DNA from 2 places in the Blautia sp. NSJ-140 genome. Region 1 is predicted to be linked to the other one. Evidence: riboswitches for the same ligand, from Rfam matches in the RefSeq annotation. Region 1 holds a riboswitch; the other holds the start of a gene.
The links. Region 1 has a riboswitch for FMN ahead of MUB50_RS01715 (ECF transporter S component). Riboswitches for the same ligand answer to the same signal wherever they lie in the genome.
Positions count from the first base shown of each region.

Region 1 (8,311 bases):
GCTTTCTCTTCAGTCTTCTCCTGTAATGTCTCAAACATAATAGTCTACCTCCTTTAACACTGCATATGATACACCCGGAGGAAGGCTTTATGTCAAGGGAGATATACGACAAAATTCCATCAATAAAATGGGGATATTTGGTAAATTTCTCACTTACACTTAGTGAAATAAACTAGATATTTACAATCCATTTTTAAACAAGCCGGTAAAAACACTGATATTTTTAAGACACATCTGTTAATTATATATCACTTTTCAATAATCGCCTTTGTATTTTACGTATTTTTTATTGCTTTATATACAATTCAGACTTATAATAAAAGATACAAAAAAAGAGCGAAAACCATATAAAATTCAACACTGGAGGGAACATTATGAACGAAGAACTTTTTAATGAAGCATCAAAATCCAATATTCTGTCAAAACAGCTGGTCGACAAGCTTCAGGAAAGCATGACCTACAGCAGCATCTCCTTCATCAATTGGACCATCGAAGTCCTCAAACTCCTGAAAGCCCGCATCGAACGCGGCGACAAGATCAAAGATGAGACCACCGGCGTGATCTACGATTTCTACACCTTCCGCCAATTTGTAGAAACCAACTTCTCCACCTACATCACCGGTCAGGTCTTCAACACCTCCATCCGGTCCCAGAAAGTCTACTTCACCCTAGAATCCTGCCCAGGCGGCTACAACCTTCTCATGGCAGACTCCGGCAACGAAAAAACCTACCGCTGGATCTCCAGCTTAAGCAAACGCTTCTCCCTGGTAGAAATGATCGCCACCGGAATCGTCTACGTCAAAGACAACCGGACCGACACCTACCAGCCATTTATCTCCGAAAACGGCAAATACTGCAAATACAACAAAGACCTTGGAAAACTCATAGAACTCTGATCAAAACGGGGAATCCGCAGCCGCAGATTCCCCGTTTTCCCCAGCCATCCAGCGCAGCGCTGATGGCCACCCCTCTCGTCAAACCACAAGGAAACTCAGCCTTTCCTCCCAGCCGTCCAGCGCAGCGCCGATGGCCCCCTCTCGTCAAACCACAAGGAAACTCAGCCTTTCCTCCCAGCCGTCCAGCGCAGCGCTGACGGCTCATCCAACTCCCGTCATGCCACCATACTATCAACACTCCCCACGAGATTTAACACGTCTCACGGCCAACGCACAGCCAGTAAGGGGCTTCTTTCCAGACTGACTCTGCAGGAGGGGAGCTGATTCTTAGGTGGCGGAAATCTGCGTTGCTTCAAAAAATCTCGCTGTTTGAGCGGCTTCAGACGCGAGTTCGAGATTATTTGAAGCGCTTTTAGCAGAATTCCGGCACCTTAGAAGCCAGCCCCCGACGAAGCCCCAGTCTGGAAAGAAGCCCCTCGCTGGCGTCCCCTTCCATCATTTAAATCTCCCCAAGGAACCCAAACGGCTCCTCATCCTTCAAAAAGTGCATCAACATATATGCACACATAATAGCAACCCTCTCCTCCTTCAAAATCCTTCGCACTTCATCTCTGTCAGCAATAACAACTTCAATCTCTTCACTATCCTCCTGAGCAGCCTTACTAACCTCACCACTGGCATACCCATAAACCGTAGCACAAGATTCATCCGTCATCCCAATCGTCGTAAAATACGGCTTCTCAAAAGCCTCCGCAACCTTGATCGGCTCCAGCTTCAACCCGGTCTCCTCAAACATCTCCCGCACGGCACCCTCATGGAAATCCTCCCCAGGCTCCACAAGTCCCGCCGGAAACTCATAAATATACCCGCCGATCGTATACCGATACTGACGGATCAGCACAACCTTATCCCTCTGCTCTCCATAAATACTGTAAATGATCACCCCGTCCGGATGATTCTCCCCCGTAGAAAGCTTCAAATCCTCCACACACTTCGCCCTGGAAGCCACAAAATAAGAAACCGGCGTATCATGTACACTGGTCGCATCCACCCCATAAAGATTCACGAACTTATTATCTGTAAGTTTTTTCACATTGTTGATCTTACCCATCTGAAAAGCTCCTTCCCGAAATTTTTTTCTAAAAACATTTTATCCCATCCAAAACCAAAGGTCAATTTTTTATACTTACACTCACTTCACAATAGTGCTATAATAAATACCCTACTATAAAAATTACTTATTACATTACCAAACAGCTACTGTAGATAAGAAAGAAGGAAAAAACATTGAAAAACCAGACCACCTCTGCCCAGGCCGAAAACCCTCTGGGAACCGCCCCTGTAGGCAGCCTGATCACCAAATTCGCCATTCCCGCCATCATCAGCATGCTGGTCAGCGCTCTGTACAATATCGTTGACCAGATCTTTATCGGCCAGGGCGTAGGAATGCTTGGAAACGCCGCCACAAATATCGCATTTCCCGTAACCATTATCTCTACTGCTGCTGCACTGCTCCTGGGAATCGGCAGTGCCTCCAATTACAACCTGGAAATGGGCGCAGGAAACGAAAAAAAAGCCAGCTCCATCGCAGGAACCGGACTTTCCTCGCTGATAATCTCCGGTACGATACTCTCTGTCATCGTCCTTCTGTTCCTGAAGCCACTGCTTCATTTTTTCGGCGGAACACCGGACGTCATGCCCTATGCCATTGATTACATGGGGATCACCGCCATTGGACTTCCTTTTTACGTTTTAAGCACAGGCGGCAATCACCTGGTCCGTGCAGACAGGAGTCCCACCTATTCCATGACCTGTATCCTGGCTGGTGCTGTCATCAACACCATCCTGGACCCACTTTTCATCTTTGGATTCGGCTGGGGCATCAAAGGTGCTGCCTGGGCAACCGTGATCGGTCAGGTCGTATCCGGACTTCTGATCATTTTTTATTTTTCCAGACTTCGGAAAATGTACCTAGACCGCTCCATGCTGATTCCTAAGGCACGCAATCTGTCTGCCATTTTTTCTCTGGGAATGGCATCCTGTATCAATCAGGTTGCCATTGCTGCAGTGCAGATCGTCATGAACAATACACTTCGCCATTACGGAGCACTCTCAGCCTACGGGAGTGATATTCCGATCGCCTGTGCAGGAATCATTTCCAAAGTCAACCAGGTATTTATGGCCATCTGCATCGGAATCTCCCAGGGCTCCCAGCCCATCTGGGGCTTTAATTACGGTGCCGAAAAATACAGCCGCGTGCGCCAGACATACCGCTATTCCGTAACCTTATGTACTGTGATCGCAACCATATTTTTTATCTGCTTCCAGTTCTTCCCACATCAGATCGTAGGCATCTTCGGAAACGGCAGCGACCTGTACTTTCATTTTGCAGAAAAATATCTCCGCATCTTCATGCTGATGACCTTTGCCAACGGAATCCAGCCTATGTCCGCCGGCTTTTTTACCTCCATTGGAAAAGCCAGACTTGGTGTGATCATGTCCCTTACAAGACAGGTGCTCTTCCTGCTGCCACTGATCGTCATTTTCCCGATTTGCTTCGGAATCGATGGCGTCATGTACGCAGGACCAATTGCAGATACCTCTGCATTTGTACTGGCCGTTGTTTTTGCCAGACGTGAGCTCGGAGTCATGAAAGCTGCTGAACAAAACGCCTGACATAAAAAATGCCATGTAATTTACTGCCCATCGGCAATATATTACATGGCATTTCTCACATTCTCAGATATTTATCTGAAACCACCAATTTCTGATCTTTTCTTCATCCTCCGGCAACTGCTTATGATCAGTCACCCTTCAGTACAACACGGATCTTCTTATAAATTACAAACACGATCAGAGATGTCAGTGCATACTTAAAGATATTAAACGGTGCAATGATCAGCAGTGCAAAGGTAAGCAGTCCGTTTACGGAACTGTGTACTGCGCTTCCCATCTGGATAAAAGTCTCGATCGGCATTCCAAAAGCCTTACCGTAAGCCGGAAGCAGCACAAAGGCATTGACAAAGCATGCAAGGATCGCTGTCAGAACTGTTCCTGCTGCCATACCTGCAACTGCATGTACTCTGCTCTTTTTATGACGGAAACGATAGATCAGGCCGGCCGGTACCACATAGGCACATCCAAACAGGAAGTTGGCAACATCACCAACACCGGCAGTCATGGTTCCCTTAGTCACAAGATGTACAAGGATCTTCACAAGCTCGATCAGGATACCTGCCACTGGTCCCATAGCGAAGGTTCCTACCATAACCGGTACCTCGGAAAAATCAAGCTGATAAAAAGACGGTGCAAGAAAAGGAATCGGAAACTCAAGATTCATCAATACTCCTGCCACAGCACCAAGCATGGCTACCTGCGCGATGGTTCTTGTTCTGCTTCTTTCCACGGCATTTCCTCTCTGTAATATCTGTTCACTCATAACTCTCTCTCCTTCTTCAGAAATATTCAAAGAAAATTTCTACAAGAAATCTTTATGCGAAAAAAATTTCTTCACATAAAAAGCCCCGGGAGCTTCTTCCCGGGGCACTGAGCACGTTCTTCAAATACTGCGCGTTCTTCTCTCATCCAGACTTTACTGTCGGTTCCGGAATCTCACCAGATCAGCCGCCAAAGCGGGTCGCGGACTATACCGCCGGTAGGGAATCACACCCTGCCCCGAAGAAATTTTCTTTTTTATGGGTTCATTATAACGCGCTCTTTTTATAATTACAAGCCTTAATTTTTCTCTACAAAAACCGGCGCTTTCAGAAGACCTGACGGTTTTATCTGATACTCATAGGACCAGAGGTCACCGGTTGTCCTCCATGCATTTGGTCCATACCAGTCTTCTTTCTGGTCACAGTTGTGTAAGATTCCAAATGTATTCACCCTGTTTCCAAATACAGTCAACTCCAGGAGATGCTCTCCTGACGGCAGTTCACCAAGAGATACCTCATAAGGAGAAAATGCAATATACCCCGCTTCTTTTCCATCCACAGAAGCCTTCATAACCGGTGCGCGGAACAGATTTGCCCGTACATTTACTTCTCCGCCTTTGCTGATAAATGGAATTTTATATGTCACATTTCCACCATAGAACGGATAACCCTGAACGGTAAGATCACTGAAGGCTGCCTTGTGGCTCACCGCATCCAGCACCTGATCTCTTCCCACAACTTTCACGGAAAACTCTCCCAGCAGGAACATTGCTTCGATATTCACTTTGGAATTGTAAGGGATCTCCACAACCAGTTCATGCTCTCCGGATTCCATCTTCGGAAGCGGCACTTTGCGGATACAGTGATCTGTATACCATCCCTCTGCACGGTTTTCCACTGCTTTCTCATCCAGGAATATTCTGGTTTTCCCGTCATTTTCCATGGCAAGGAAAATCCCTTCCAACAGAACCTCTGTATGAATATGGAATCGCAGGGACAAAGTATGTTCAAAGCCTTCCTCTCTGTCATTGGTCCACGGCTGTGCAAAAGCCTCCATGCGGAGCGGATATCCCAGTTTCTCACGGAACAGATTGTCAATGCGGAGAATCTCTTCCTCCGGCTGCCACTCCCCACCGTCAAACGCATATTCAGCCAGATCCAGAATACTTACATTCGGCTCACTGCGAACAATCTCCACCTGATCGGAAATATCCAGCTGGAAGCTACATTTCTTCTCCTCACTCGCAGAATCATTCTCAGTATTCTCAGCATTATCTGTTTCAGAAAGCAATTCTTCTGATACCATGGATGCTGTGCCAGCCGGCTCCAGCCAGAGAAGAAGACTGTCGTGATCAAACATGCTTCGTTCCAGAACAGTGTCCCCTTTATGGTACTCTGCTTTCACCGGATAAATTTCACCTGTCATGGCATCATATACCGTCATCTTCCAGGATCCACGGATACGGATGCGGAGTTTTTCTTCTCTTGGAAGATCCTGATTTTTCTTACGCTCCTGCAGTTCATTGATCACGATACAGGCATCGGAGACCTTATCTGTACGGTTTACATGACACAGGAACAGCCAGCGGTTTTCTCCCTCTTCTCTCATCTGGTAGATCAGGTTTGTAGCTGGTTTACCGTCATCCTCAAGTACCTCGATATCTCTTGCCTCTTTCACAGCCTCCAGCAGACGGTACTTACTGAATGACACAATCTCACACTTCTCTGCCAGCTTCGCACCTCTGTCTGACGGACTGGCATCCGCATATTTCGGAAGCTGTCCTGCAAAGATCACCCGGCCGCCTCTTTCCTTAAATTTCTCAAGAATCTCCAAGGTAGAGCTTCGAAGTGTCAGGCAGTTCGGTACGAGAACTGTATCATATTTCATTACTCCCACCTTCAGAAGTTTTTCCTCTTCCTGTCCCTGATTCAGATCCGGAAGCAGAGACTCTGAAATAAAATCAAAATCAACGGTACCATAAAGCAGCCATTCGATCATATGGATAAAGTTTTCATCCATCTCCTCACGGATTGGTGCTGTCTGCTCCTTCGGTCCCCAGAAAAGCCAGTAAGACTCTACCGGATGGATCACTGCCAGCTTCACATGTGGCACACCTCTTGTGAGGGCTGTATTGACTCTTGCAAAATAATTTTCCACAAGGGGATATTCTTTATACCACGGCGACTGGTAGCTGATAGAAGCCGGGTAATCACGTTTTGCCTCACCTGCCATGGAGGTCCAGGTCAGATGCGGCACACGGACCGTTACTCCAAGAGCTGCCTGCCAGTCTCCCTGAAGCTTATGGCCCCGGAAATCAAAATCCCAGTTTGTAACACCATAAAGTTCACTTGTCATTCCCTCTCTTCCAAACTGGTGCACAGCACTTTCTGCCTGCTTTGCAGTAGAAAATTCTCTTCTGTCACAGAGCATATCAATTCCCGGGATCTCAAAGGAACGATAGGAACGCATGGCTTCTCCCAGGGCCGCTGTCTGTGTTTCCAGAGTCGGCTCCTCCATCATATGTCCGGTCAGGGCAATGCCATGTTCCTTACACCAGCCTCCCACAGTATCCGCAAAAGCCTCTGCAAAACGCTCCGCAATGTGGTCATGATACTCATAACGGATTCTGGAAACTGCATCTCCCGGAAGTTCCCAGAACAGTTCCGGAAGATGCTTAAGAAGGCTATGTCCATATGCATCACGGAAAGTTTCTTCCAGATCATCGGTATATGGAATGGTCACATCCATCCGCTCATCTGCAAAATCCAGGCACTGTTTATGGGAAAACTGCGGCTCATCTGTAAAGATGGCAGGAATGGTTTTCCCAAACTCCTCTCCCAGATTTTCATAATACTTCTCGTGGGTTACCTGGATAAAACGCTCCACTGCCTCTTTATCCAGTGTGTTCAGATACGCCTCATTGTTAAACCATGGATTATCACCGGACACCTCAAGATAGGCAAACCATTCCTGAAATCCCTCCTTCAGCGGTGCATCCTCATCGATCTTTTCATACTCTGTAAGATAACCATCCTCCAGCCGTACCTGATATCTTCCAAGGAATGTACGCTCATTGCTTCGGATCGCCTGTCCGGAAGAACGAAGTTCGCTGTTTTCAATCTCTTTTCCATCCTGGCACTCCGGAGTAAAAAGCAGAAAACGGATCCTGTATTTGTGGTCTCTTGTTACCAGTCCGCCGCCTGCTCCGGATGGCCAGCGGTCTTCATCATACAGCCAGGTCAGCATATTTTTTTCCAGGCTTTTTTTCCAGGAATATTTTACCAGATCCAGAAACTCTTCGCCCATGTAAGGATTATCCATTCCTGTGCGGCAGTGGATATGTCCGCCGCCCATTCCCATTTCCTTCAGAGCATCCAGAGTATTGTCGATCTCCGCTTCTGTCATCTTACAGTTCCATGCCCAGAACGGAGCCGCTCTGTACTCGCTTCCCGGATCCTGAAATTTCTCTTTTGTAAGCTTTTCCCCATTATGATACAGCATACCTTAACCCTCCATTTTAGATTAATATTATTTTTGTTATATCATCCCATGATTTTCTTTCTCAACATATTCTGATGGTCTCACTCCTGTATAGGAATAAAAAATACGACTGAAATAAAACTGATCTTTGTATCCTACCTTTTCCGCAACATCTTTCACATACATCTTCTCTTCACGCTGAAGAAGAAGCTTTGCCTTCTCCATGCGAAGTGCTGTCAGATAAGTATTAAAAGATGCATCCTCATACCTTCTGAAAAGTCTGCTTAAATATGTCTGGGAAACTCCCACTGCTTTGCTCACACTGTGCAGAGACAGCTGTTCCGCCATGTGTTTTCGGATGTATTCTTTCACACTCTCAAAATATTCTTCGGTATCTGTTTTCTGTGTGGATGCCAGATCTTCCTTTATATCCTTAAAAAAGATATCGGAAATCCCGTTGCAAAGCTGTTCCACATTTTCTGCAGTGGAAAAAATAT
Region 1 is NZ_JALIFS010000001.1:371,712-380,022, forward strand. Features, by position in the region: gene MUB50_RS01695 (SAM-dependent methyltransferase) at 1-38, opposite strand, end outside; gene MUB50_RS01700 (hypothetical protein) at 375-896, shown strand; gene MUB50_RS01705 (NUDIX hydrolase) at 1,396-2,007, opposite strand; gene MUB50_RS01710 (MATE family efflux transporter) at 2,184-3,572, shown strand; gene MUB50_RS01715 (ECF transporter S component) at 3,700-4,335, opposite strand; FMN riboswitch at 4,466-4,583, opposite strand; gene MUB50_RS01720 (glycosyl hydrolase) at 4,632-7,835, opposite strand; gene MUB50_RS01725 (response regulator transcription factor) at 7,872-8,311, opposite strand, start outside.

Region 2 (8,311 bases), on a different contig from region 1:
ACTTATTTTGATGGGAAAATGGAATGAGCGCAGTTATACTCAGAGTCAGCTTTCCTATCTGTATTCCAGCCTGTGGAGCAGTGACTTTCTCACAATGGGAGCAGCTGTGGCTGCGGTAACCGCATTTTTTGCAGCAGTAAGCGGCTTCTGGTATCTGTATTCCCCGAGAAAAGTGGATTTCTATCACAGCCTTCCGGTAAAGCGAAGTGCACTGTTTCTGCACAGAGTATTGTTGGCTGTTCTTTATTATCTGGTGCCATATGTGATCATGGAATTTGCTGCGGTATGCATCGGGGCAGCCAGAGGATATTACAGCCTTTCCATTATGAAAAAGGCACTGATCCTGTTGGTTCTCCATCTCCTGATGTATCTTCTGGTGTATTTTTCCACAGTGCTGGTGATCGCCTGCACCGGTACCATGTTGATGGGAGCACTTGCATGGGCAGGGCTGTTTACCTACAGTATCGTTCTGGCAGTGATGCTGCAGTTAAGCGGACATTTATTTTTTGATACCTGGTACGAGGGCAATTACGGAATTCTGGCAGCAGTGCGGAATCTGGGATCTCCTCTTATGGCGATCGTAAGCTTTATAGATAGATACAGCAGCGGAAGCTTTGGAAAGCAGTTGTTGATACTGATCCTTACGCTGTTTATCATGGCAGCACTTTCCTGGATGGCATTTTGCAGACGAAGGTCAGAGAATACCGGAAAAGCTCTGGTATATACCTGGATGGAGCCGGTCTTAAGTGCCCTGATCACAATACCATCCGGACTGGGGATCGGTCTGATCTTTTATATGATTCCGGAAGATTCATCCAAAACAGCATGGTGGATCTTCGGAATGATATTGGGAACGATCCTGGTCCATGGAATTCTGGAAGTGATCTACGAAATGGATTTTCGCAGATTTTTCTGCAGAAAAGTGCAACTTATGATCTTTGGAGGTGTTGTGGCAATCTGTGCGCTGACCATGAAAATGGATCTTCTGGGATATGACAGTTATTTTCCGGCTTATGACAATCTTCAGGGAGTTGTGATAAATGTAAGCAATCTTTCATATACAGAGCAGCTTTGCAATGTGGAAAAAAAAGAAGACGGAATCTATAAGATCCGGTATACTGCCACCTCAGACAATAGTTCTGGTCTGGTGGATCAGCCGGTGATGAAAAGTAAAGCATTATATAACAGTCTGGAGGATATCAGGCTTCAGAATGAAAAAGGAAAAAAATCAGGAAAGCGCGTGTATGTGCGCTACATAAATAAACAGGGATTCAGTGTATGCAGAGGTTATAATGTATCCTCTGCACAGGCACAGAATCTTATGGAAGCCCTGTATGATGAGCAGACATGGAAAGAAGACAGATATTCATTTTTCCAGCTGGACAAACAGTATCTGAAAGAGGTCACCGGTACTTTCTGTGACGGAGATATTCAAACATTATTTGAGAAAAATGCAGAGAAGCGTCAGGCGCTGGCAGAGGCGCTGAGAAAGGACATTTTGGAAAACGGCGGTCAGACAGTAAAAGACCAGCCATGCGCAATGCTGATGTTCGATTATGCGGGAATTCCGTCAGAAGGATACATAGATGAATGGGGAATGAATGTACCGGCTGTTCAGGAAGGAGAGAGGGTGTCTACATCTGTTCTGGTGTATCCGGCATATAAGAGAACACTTGCAATTTTGGAAGAAACAGGATATCCTCTTTCCATGGATGAGCTGTCTGTTGAGTATATTAATGTTTATTACTTCAGCTCCGAAGCTGCCGGCGAAGATGATGAGGTTTTTTCCGACATTGAGCCTGTTTCGGATCTTGAAGAAACAGAGAACGGTTATAAAGTCCGTTACGATAAAAAGGAACAGCTGGAAACCCTGAAAAAGTGTATTCGCCCATCACAGCTGGTAAACGGATGGACTATCTGGAATGCAGATGTCACAATGGAAGTGGTTTTGGAAGGACAGGAGAGCACCGACGGGGATTCCGGACTTTATATGATATTTGCCGGTGAGATCCCGGATTTCATCAGAGCAGATGCAAAGGCAGCCCATGTAACAGAATGGGAGGTAAATGATTAATGGAAAAACCAGTCCGGCTGGATAAATTTCTGGCAGATGCCGGCGCAGGTACACGAAGCGAGGTAAAAAAATACATACAGAAGGGTCAGGTGCAGGTTAACGGGAAATCTGTGAAGAAACCGGAACTGAAAGTAGCAAAAGAAGATCAGGTGGTTATGAACGGGCAGGAAATTCATGCTGCACCGGAATATGTATACTATCTTTTTAACAAGCCGGCGGGCTGTGTCAGCGCAACGGAGGACTCCAGAGATAAAACGGTTCTCGACTATATTGAAGAGAAAGACAGAAGAAAGGGTCTTTTTCCGGTGGGACGCTTGGATAAAGATACAGAAGGCTTTCTTCTGATCACAGATGACGGTCCTCTGGCACACGAGCTTCTTTCTCCGAAAAAGCATGTGGATAAGACCTACTATGCAAAAGTATCCGGGAAAGTGACAGAAGAAGATGTCGTGAAGCTGGCAGAAGGCGTGGATATCGGGGAAAAAGATCTCACACGACCGGCAAGGCTGGAGATCCTTTCTACCTGGGAGTCCGGTACAGAATCTGCAGAAGCCGGTAAGAACTGGGAATCTGAGATCCGACTTACCATCCACGAGGGAAAATTCCATCAGGTAAAACGGATGATGGAGGCACTGGGAAAAAAAGTAACTTATTTGAAAAGACTATCCATGGGGCCGCTGGCGCTTCCTTCAGATCTTCCGACAGGAAAATATCGTTCGCTCACCGAAAAAGAGCTGGAGCTTCTGAAGTCTGCCGGAAACCGCTGAAAAACAGAAAAAAATTGGAAAAATCCCCTTTACATAAGGGGATTTTCTATGCTATAATTCAGAAGTTGCAAAAATAAGCACGCACGGCGATTCTATAAGGATGGTGCCCTACGGTGTGAGGATGGGTCCAGAGAGAAGGCGACCTGTGCGGAAGAATTTAACCAAAAAGGAGAAAAGACATGAGCGTTATTTCAATGAAGCAGCTTTTAGAGGCAGGTGTTCATTTCGGACATCAGACAAGAAGATGGAACCCTAAAATGGCTCCGTACATCTACACAGAGAGAAATGGTATCTATATCATCGATCTTCAGCAGTCTGTAGGAATGGTTGACGATGCTTACAATGCAGTAGCAGATATCGTTGCCAACGGTGGACACATCCTTTTCGTAGGAACTAAGAAACAGGCTCAGGATGCTATCCGTACAGAGGCAGAGCGTTGTGGAGAGTTCTTCGTAAATGAGAGATGGCTTGGTGGTATGCTTACAAACTTCAAGACAATCCAGAGCCGTATCGCAAGACTGAAAGAGATCGAGACAATGGAAGCTGACGGAACATTCGACGTACTTCCTAAGAAAGAAGTTATCGAGCTTCGCAAAGAGCTTGTTAAGCTTCAGAAGAACCTTGGCGGAATCAAAGAGATGAAGAGAATCCCGGATGCTATCTTTATCGTAGATCCTAAGAAAGAGAGAATCTGCGTACAGGAGGCTCATACACTTGGAATCCCGCTTATCGGTATCTGCGATACTAACTGTGATCCGGAAGAGCTTGACTATGTGATCCCGGGAAATGACGATGCTATCCGTGCAGTAAAACTCATCGTTTCCAAGATGGCTGACGCTGTTATCGAGGCTAAGCAGGGAACTGCTGAGGCAGATGGCGAGATCGAGGCTGAGTCTGAGGAGTTTGCAGCTACAGAGGAATAATTCGTATAAACAGAATATTTCAGGAGGAAACGAACAATGGCTATTACAGCAGCACAGGTAAAAGAGTTAAGAGAGATGACCGGCGCCGGAATGATGGATTGTAAGAAAGCTCTTACAGCTACAGAAGGCGATATGGATAAAGCAGTTGAGTTCCTGCGTGAGAAGGGTCTTGCTACAGCACAGAAGAAAGCAAGCCGTATCGCAGCAGAGGGTCTTTGCAAAACTCTGGTAACAGAGGATGGAAAGAAAGCAGTCGTTGTTGAGGTTAATGCTGAGACAGACTTCGTTGCAAAGAATGAGAAATTCCAGAGCTATGTTGCAGATGTTGCAGCACAGGCACTTAACACAACAGCAGCTGATATCGATGCTTTCCTTGCTGAGGCATGGGCACTTGATACAACTAAGACTGTAAAAGAGGCTCTTGCAGCTCAGATCGCAGTAATCGGCGAGAACATGAACATCCGTAGATTTGCTCAGGTTGAGGAGCAGAACGGATTCATCGCTTCCTACACTCATATGGGTGGAAAGATCGGCGTTCTTGTAGACGTTGAGACAGATGTTGTTAACGATGCTGTTAAAGAGATGGCTAAGAACGTAGCTATGCAGATCGCAGCTCTGAAACCGCAGTACACAAGCGACAAGGAAGTAAGCGCTGAGTACATTGAGCATGAGAAAGAGATCCTTATGGCTCAGATCCAGAATGATCCGAAGGAGTCCCAGAAACCGGCTAAGGTTATCGAGGGAATGATCACAGGACGTATCAAGAAAGAGCTTAAAGAGATCTGCCTTCTTGACCAGACATACGTAAAAGCAGAGGACGGAAAACAGTCCGTTGCTAAATACGTAGAGCAGGTAGCAAAAGAGAACGGCGCTAAGATCCAGATCAAAGGCTTCGTTCGCTACGAGACAGGCGATGGTCTTGAGAAGAAAGAAGAGAACTTCGCTGAGGAAGTTGCAAAACAGATGGGCAAATAATCTGTTATCTGCATATCTTTAATAAGATCCATAAAACCCTTGAAAATCAGTATTTTCAAGGGTTTTTTTATATTATTCACTTCATATACTGCATTATAAAATATGGATAGATTATAGCAACAAGAAGTTGCTTTTCAGAACATGGATCTATCTTTATGATATGATAATGGAGGTGACGGCTATGTAAACCAAGTAAAATAAAAATTCCGCTTTACAAATTACAGATAAAGTATTAAAATAAACAAGAAGATATCTTCAGGGCAGGGTGAGATTCCCTACCGGCGGTAAAGCCCGCGAGCCGAGAGGTATGATCCGGTGAGATTCCGGGGCCGACAGTACAGTCTGGATGGAAGAAGATGATAGTACAGTTGATTTTTTGTATGAATGAATGTAGTATCAGAGCTCTGAGATGGTGATCCATTTCAGAGCTTTTTATATAGAAAATCAGACATTCATTTATCGATCAGATGTAACCGATCAATTCCACCCTGCAGATATTTCTGCAGGCTTTTTTTGTATCTGGTACATCGTTTTCGAAATAAATATACCACTTACTTGTCTGTGAATACGATTGCACAGGTCTAAAAGTTTCGGCGTACCAGAGCGTGTTTGAAAAATCATTCCTGCAATCTGCACGCCCCACTTTGCGGTATATTTTGCCCGAATTCAGTTGCCGTAGCCCGCTACGGCGCCCTCATCCGGACAAAATCTCCCACAAATTGTGACGCACATCTTGCAGAAAGCCTTTTTCAAACACGCTCTAGACAAAGAACAGGAATAAGAAAGAAGGAATAAAAATGACGGATCAGGAATATATGCTTCGGGCGATCCAGCTGGCAAAAAAAGGAGAAGGCTGGACGAATCCCAATCCGATGGTAGGGGCAGTGATCGTAAAAGACGGAAGGATCATCGGGGAAGGCTATCATAAAAAGTATGGAGAACTTCATGCGGAACGTAATGCAATTGCTTCTCTCACAGAATCAGCAGAAGGTGCGGTGATTTATGTTACGCTGGAGCCTTGCTGTCATCATGGAAAAACACCTCCATGTACGGAAGCGATCATTGAACAGAAGATCAGAAAAGTGGTGATCGGTTCCCGGGATCCGAATCCGAAAGTGGCAGGAAAAGGCGTGCAGATGTTAAGGGAAGCCGGTGTAACAGTAGTTGAAGATTTTATGAGAGAAGAATGTGATCAGCTGAATCCAGTGTTTTTCCATTATATTACTACGAAGACTCCTTATGTGGTGATGAAGTATGCCATGACACTGGATGGGAAGATCGCAACGAAGACAGGAGCATCAAAATGGATTACCGGAGAAGCGGCAAGAAAAGAAGTACAGCATATGCGGCATCAGTACATGGGGATCATGGCAGGTATTGGAACTGTGCTTGCAGATGATCCGATGTTAAACGTCCGGGTAGAAGGCTGGAAAAGTCCTGTCAGGATTGTGTGCGACAGTAAGCTCAGAATCCCGCCGGACAGTCAGATCGTAAAAAGTGCGGAAAAGTACCGGACGATCGTGGCTTATGCAGATCAGAAAAATACAGAAGAAAAAATAAAAATATTACATACCATGGGAGTTGAGACCATTTACTGTCCCGATGAAAAGAATCAGATAGACCTTAAGAAGCTGATGGCAGATCTTGGAAACAGAGGTATTGACAGCATCCTCCTGGAGGGAGGCGGTACGTTAAATGACAGTGCCCTGCGAGCCGGAATTGTAAAGGAAGTACAGGCTTTTGTGGCACCAAAGCTGTTTGGCGGGGTGGCCGGGAAGACACCGGTAGAAGGTATCGGAGTTGAATTCCCGTCTGATGCAGTGGAACTGAAATATACAGATATCTGCCAGATCGGTGAGGATATTCGGATAAGATGTCAGGTGTGTGAGAAAAAACAGGAGGAATCATGTTTACAGGAATCGTAGAGGAGAAAGGAAAAGTCCGTTATATACAGCTGACAGGAGAATCAGGAATCCTGGCAGTGAAAGCCAGGAAGGTCCTGGAAGGGACAAGGATCGGTGACAGCATTGCCGTAAATGGTGTGTGTCTGACAGTCACGTCGATCCAGCCGGATGGATTTACTGCCGATGTGATGGCAGAGACGATCAGAAGAAGCAGTCTTGGCAGCTGTAAAGCCGGAAGCCAGGTAAACCTGGAACGTGCAATGGCTGCAGATGGCAGGTTCGGGGGACACATAGTAAGCGGCCATATTGATGGGACTGGCGTGATACGTTCCATGCTCCGGGAAGAAAATGCCATCTGGGTATCAATTGGGACGTCGCCGCAGATCTTGCATCTGATCGTGGAAAAAGGATCTGTCTGTATTGATGGGATCAGCCTGACAGTTGCAAGGGTTGATGAAGCTGGTTTTCAGGTGTCGGTCATTCCACATACAGGAGAAGAAACCACCCTTTTGGAAAAGATGCCGGGGGATCTGGTTAATCTGGAAAATGATGTGATCGGAAAATATGTAGAAAAACTGCTTGGCATCAGAAAAAATGAAGAAGAGAAAAAAGAATCCGGAATTACGATGAAGTTTCTTGAAGAATTCGGGTTTTAGAACAGGAGGATATACACTATGTCACAAAATTATCAGTACAACACAATTGAAGAGGCACTTAGGGATCTTAAGGAAGGAAAAATAGTTCTGGTCACAGATGATCCGGACAGAGAAAATGAGGGAGACCTGATATGTGCGGCAGAGTTTGCAACCCGGGAAAATATTAATTTCATGGCGACTTATGCAAAGGGGCTTATCTGTACACCGATGAGTGCGGAAATTGCGGCGAGATTGAACTTTCCGCCGATGGTTGCTGAGAACACGGACAATCACAGTACAGCATTTACCGTGGCAGTGGATCACGCAGATACAACCACCGGTATCTCTGCGGCAGAGCGCTCCTATACCATTATGAAGTGCGTGGATGATCAGTCAAAACCGGAGGATTTCAGAAGACCGGGACATGTATTTCCACTTATTTCCAGAAAAGGCGGGGTTCTGGTACGGAATGGCCATACGGAGGCAACAACAGATCTTATGAGACTTGCCGGACTGAAGGAATGCGGCGTGTGCTGTGAAGTTATGAAAGAAGATGGAACTATGATGCGTACATCACAGCTATGGGAAATGGCAAAAGAGCATAACCTTACATTTATTACGATCCGTGATCTGCAGGATTATATAAGAATACATGAAAAGCATGTAAAGGAGGAAGCAGCTGCAAACCTCCCAACGCAGTACGGTGATTTTAAAATGTATGGTTATATCAATGACATTACAGGAGAGCATCATCTGGCACTGGTAAAAGGTGATCTGGGAGATGGTGAAGATGTGCTTTGCCGGGTACATTCGGAGTGCCTGACAGGAGATGCATTCGGATCACTCAGATGTGACTGCGGCCTGCAGCTGCAGACAGCGATGCGCCAGGTAGAGGCGGAAGGCAGAGGGATCATTCTGTATATGAGACAGGAAGGCAGAGGAATCGGGCTGATCAATAAGATCAAAGCCTATGCGCTTCAGGAACAGGGATACGATACCGTGGAGGCTAATGTGAAGTTAGGGTTTGCACCGG
Region 2 is NZ_JALIFS010000009.1:100,967-109,277, reverse strand. Features, by position in the region: gene MUB50_RS11585 (DUF6449 domain-containing protein) at 1-2,074, shown strand, start outside; gene MUB50_RS11580 (pseudouridine synthase) at 2,074-2,841, shown strand; gene rpsB (30S ribosomal protein S2) at 3,021-3,764, shown strand; gene tsf (translation elongation factor Ts) at 3,801-4,739, shown strand; FMN riboswitch at 4,987-5,101, shown strand; partial or broken gene MUB50_RS17225 (DUF6783 domain-containing protein) at 5,217-5,459, opposite strand; partial or broken gene MUB50_RS17220 (DUF6783 domain-containing protein) at 5,409-5,534, shown strand; gene ribD (bifunctional diaminohydroxyphosphoribosylaminopyrimidine deaminase/5-amino-6-(5-phosphoribosylamino)uracil reductase RibD) at 5,537-6,664, shown strand; gene ribE (riboflavin synthase) at 6,646-7,299, shown strand; gene MUB50_RS11555 (bifunctional 3,4-dihydroxy-2-butanone-4-phosphate synthase/GTP cyclohydrolase II) at 7,318-8,311, shown strand, end outside.
Region 2: linked by a shared signal. The riboswitch ahead of MUB50_RS17220 (DUF6783 domain-containing protein) and the one ahead of MUB50_RS01715 (ECF transporter S component) in region 1 are both predicted to bind FMN.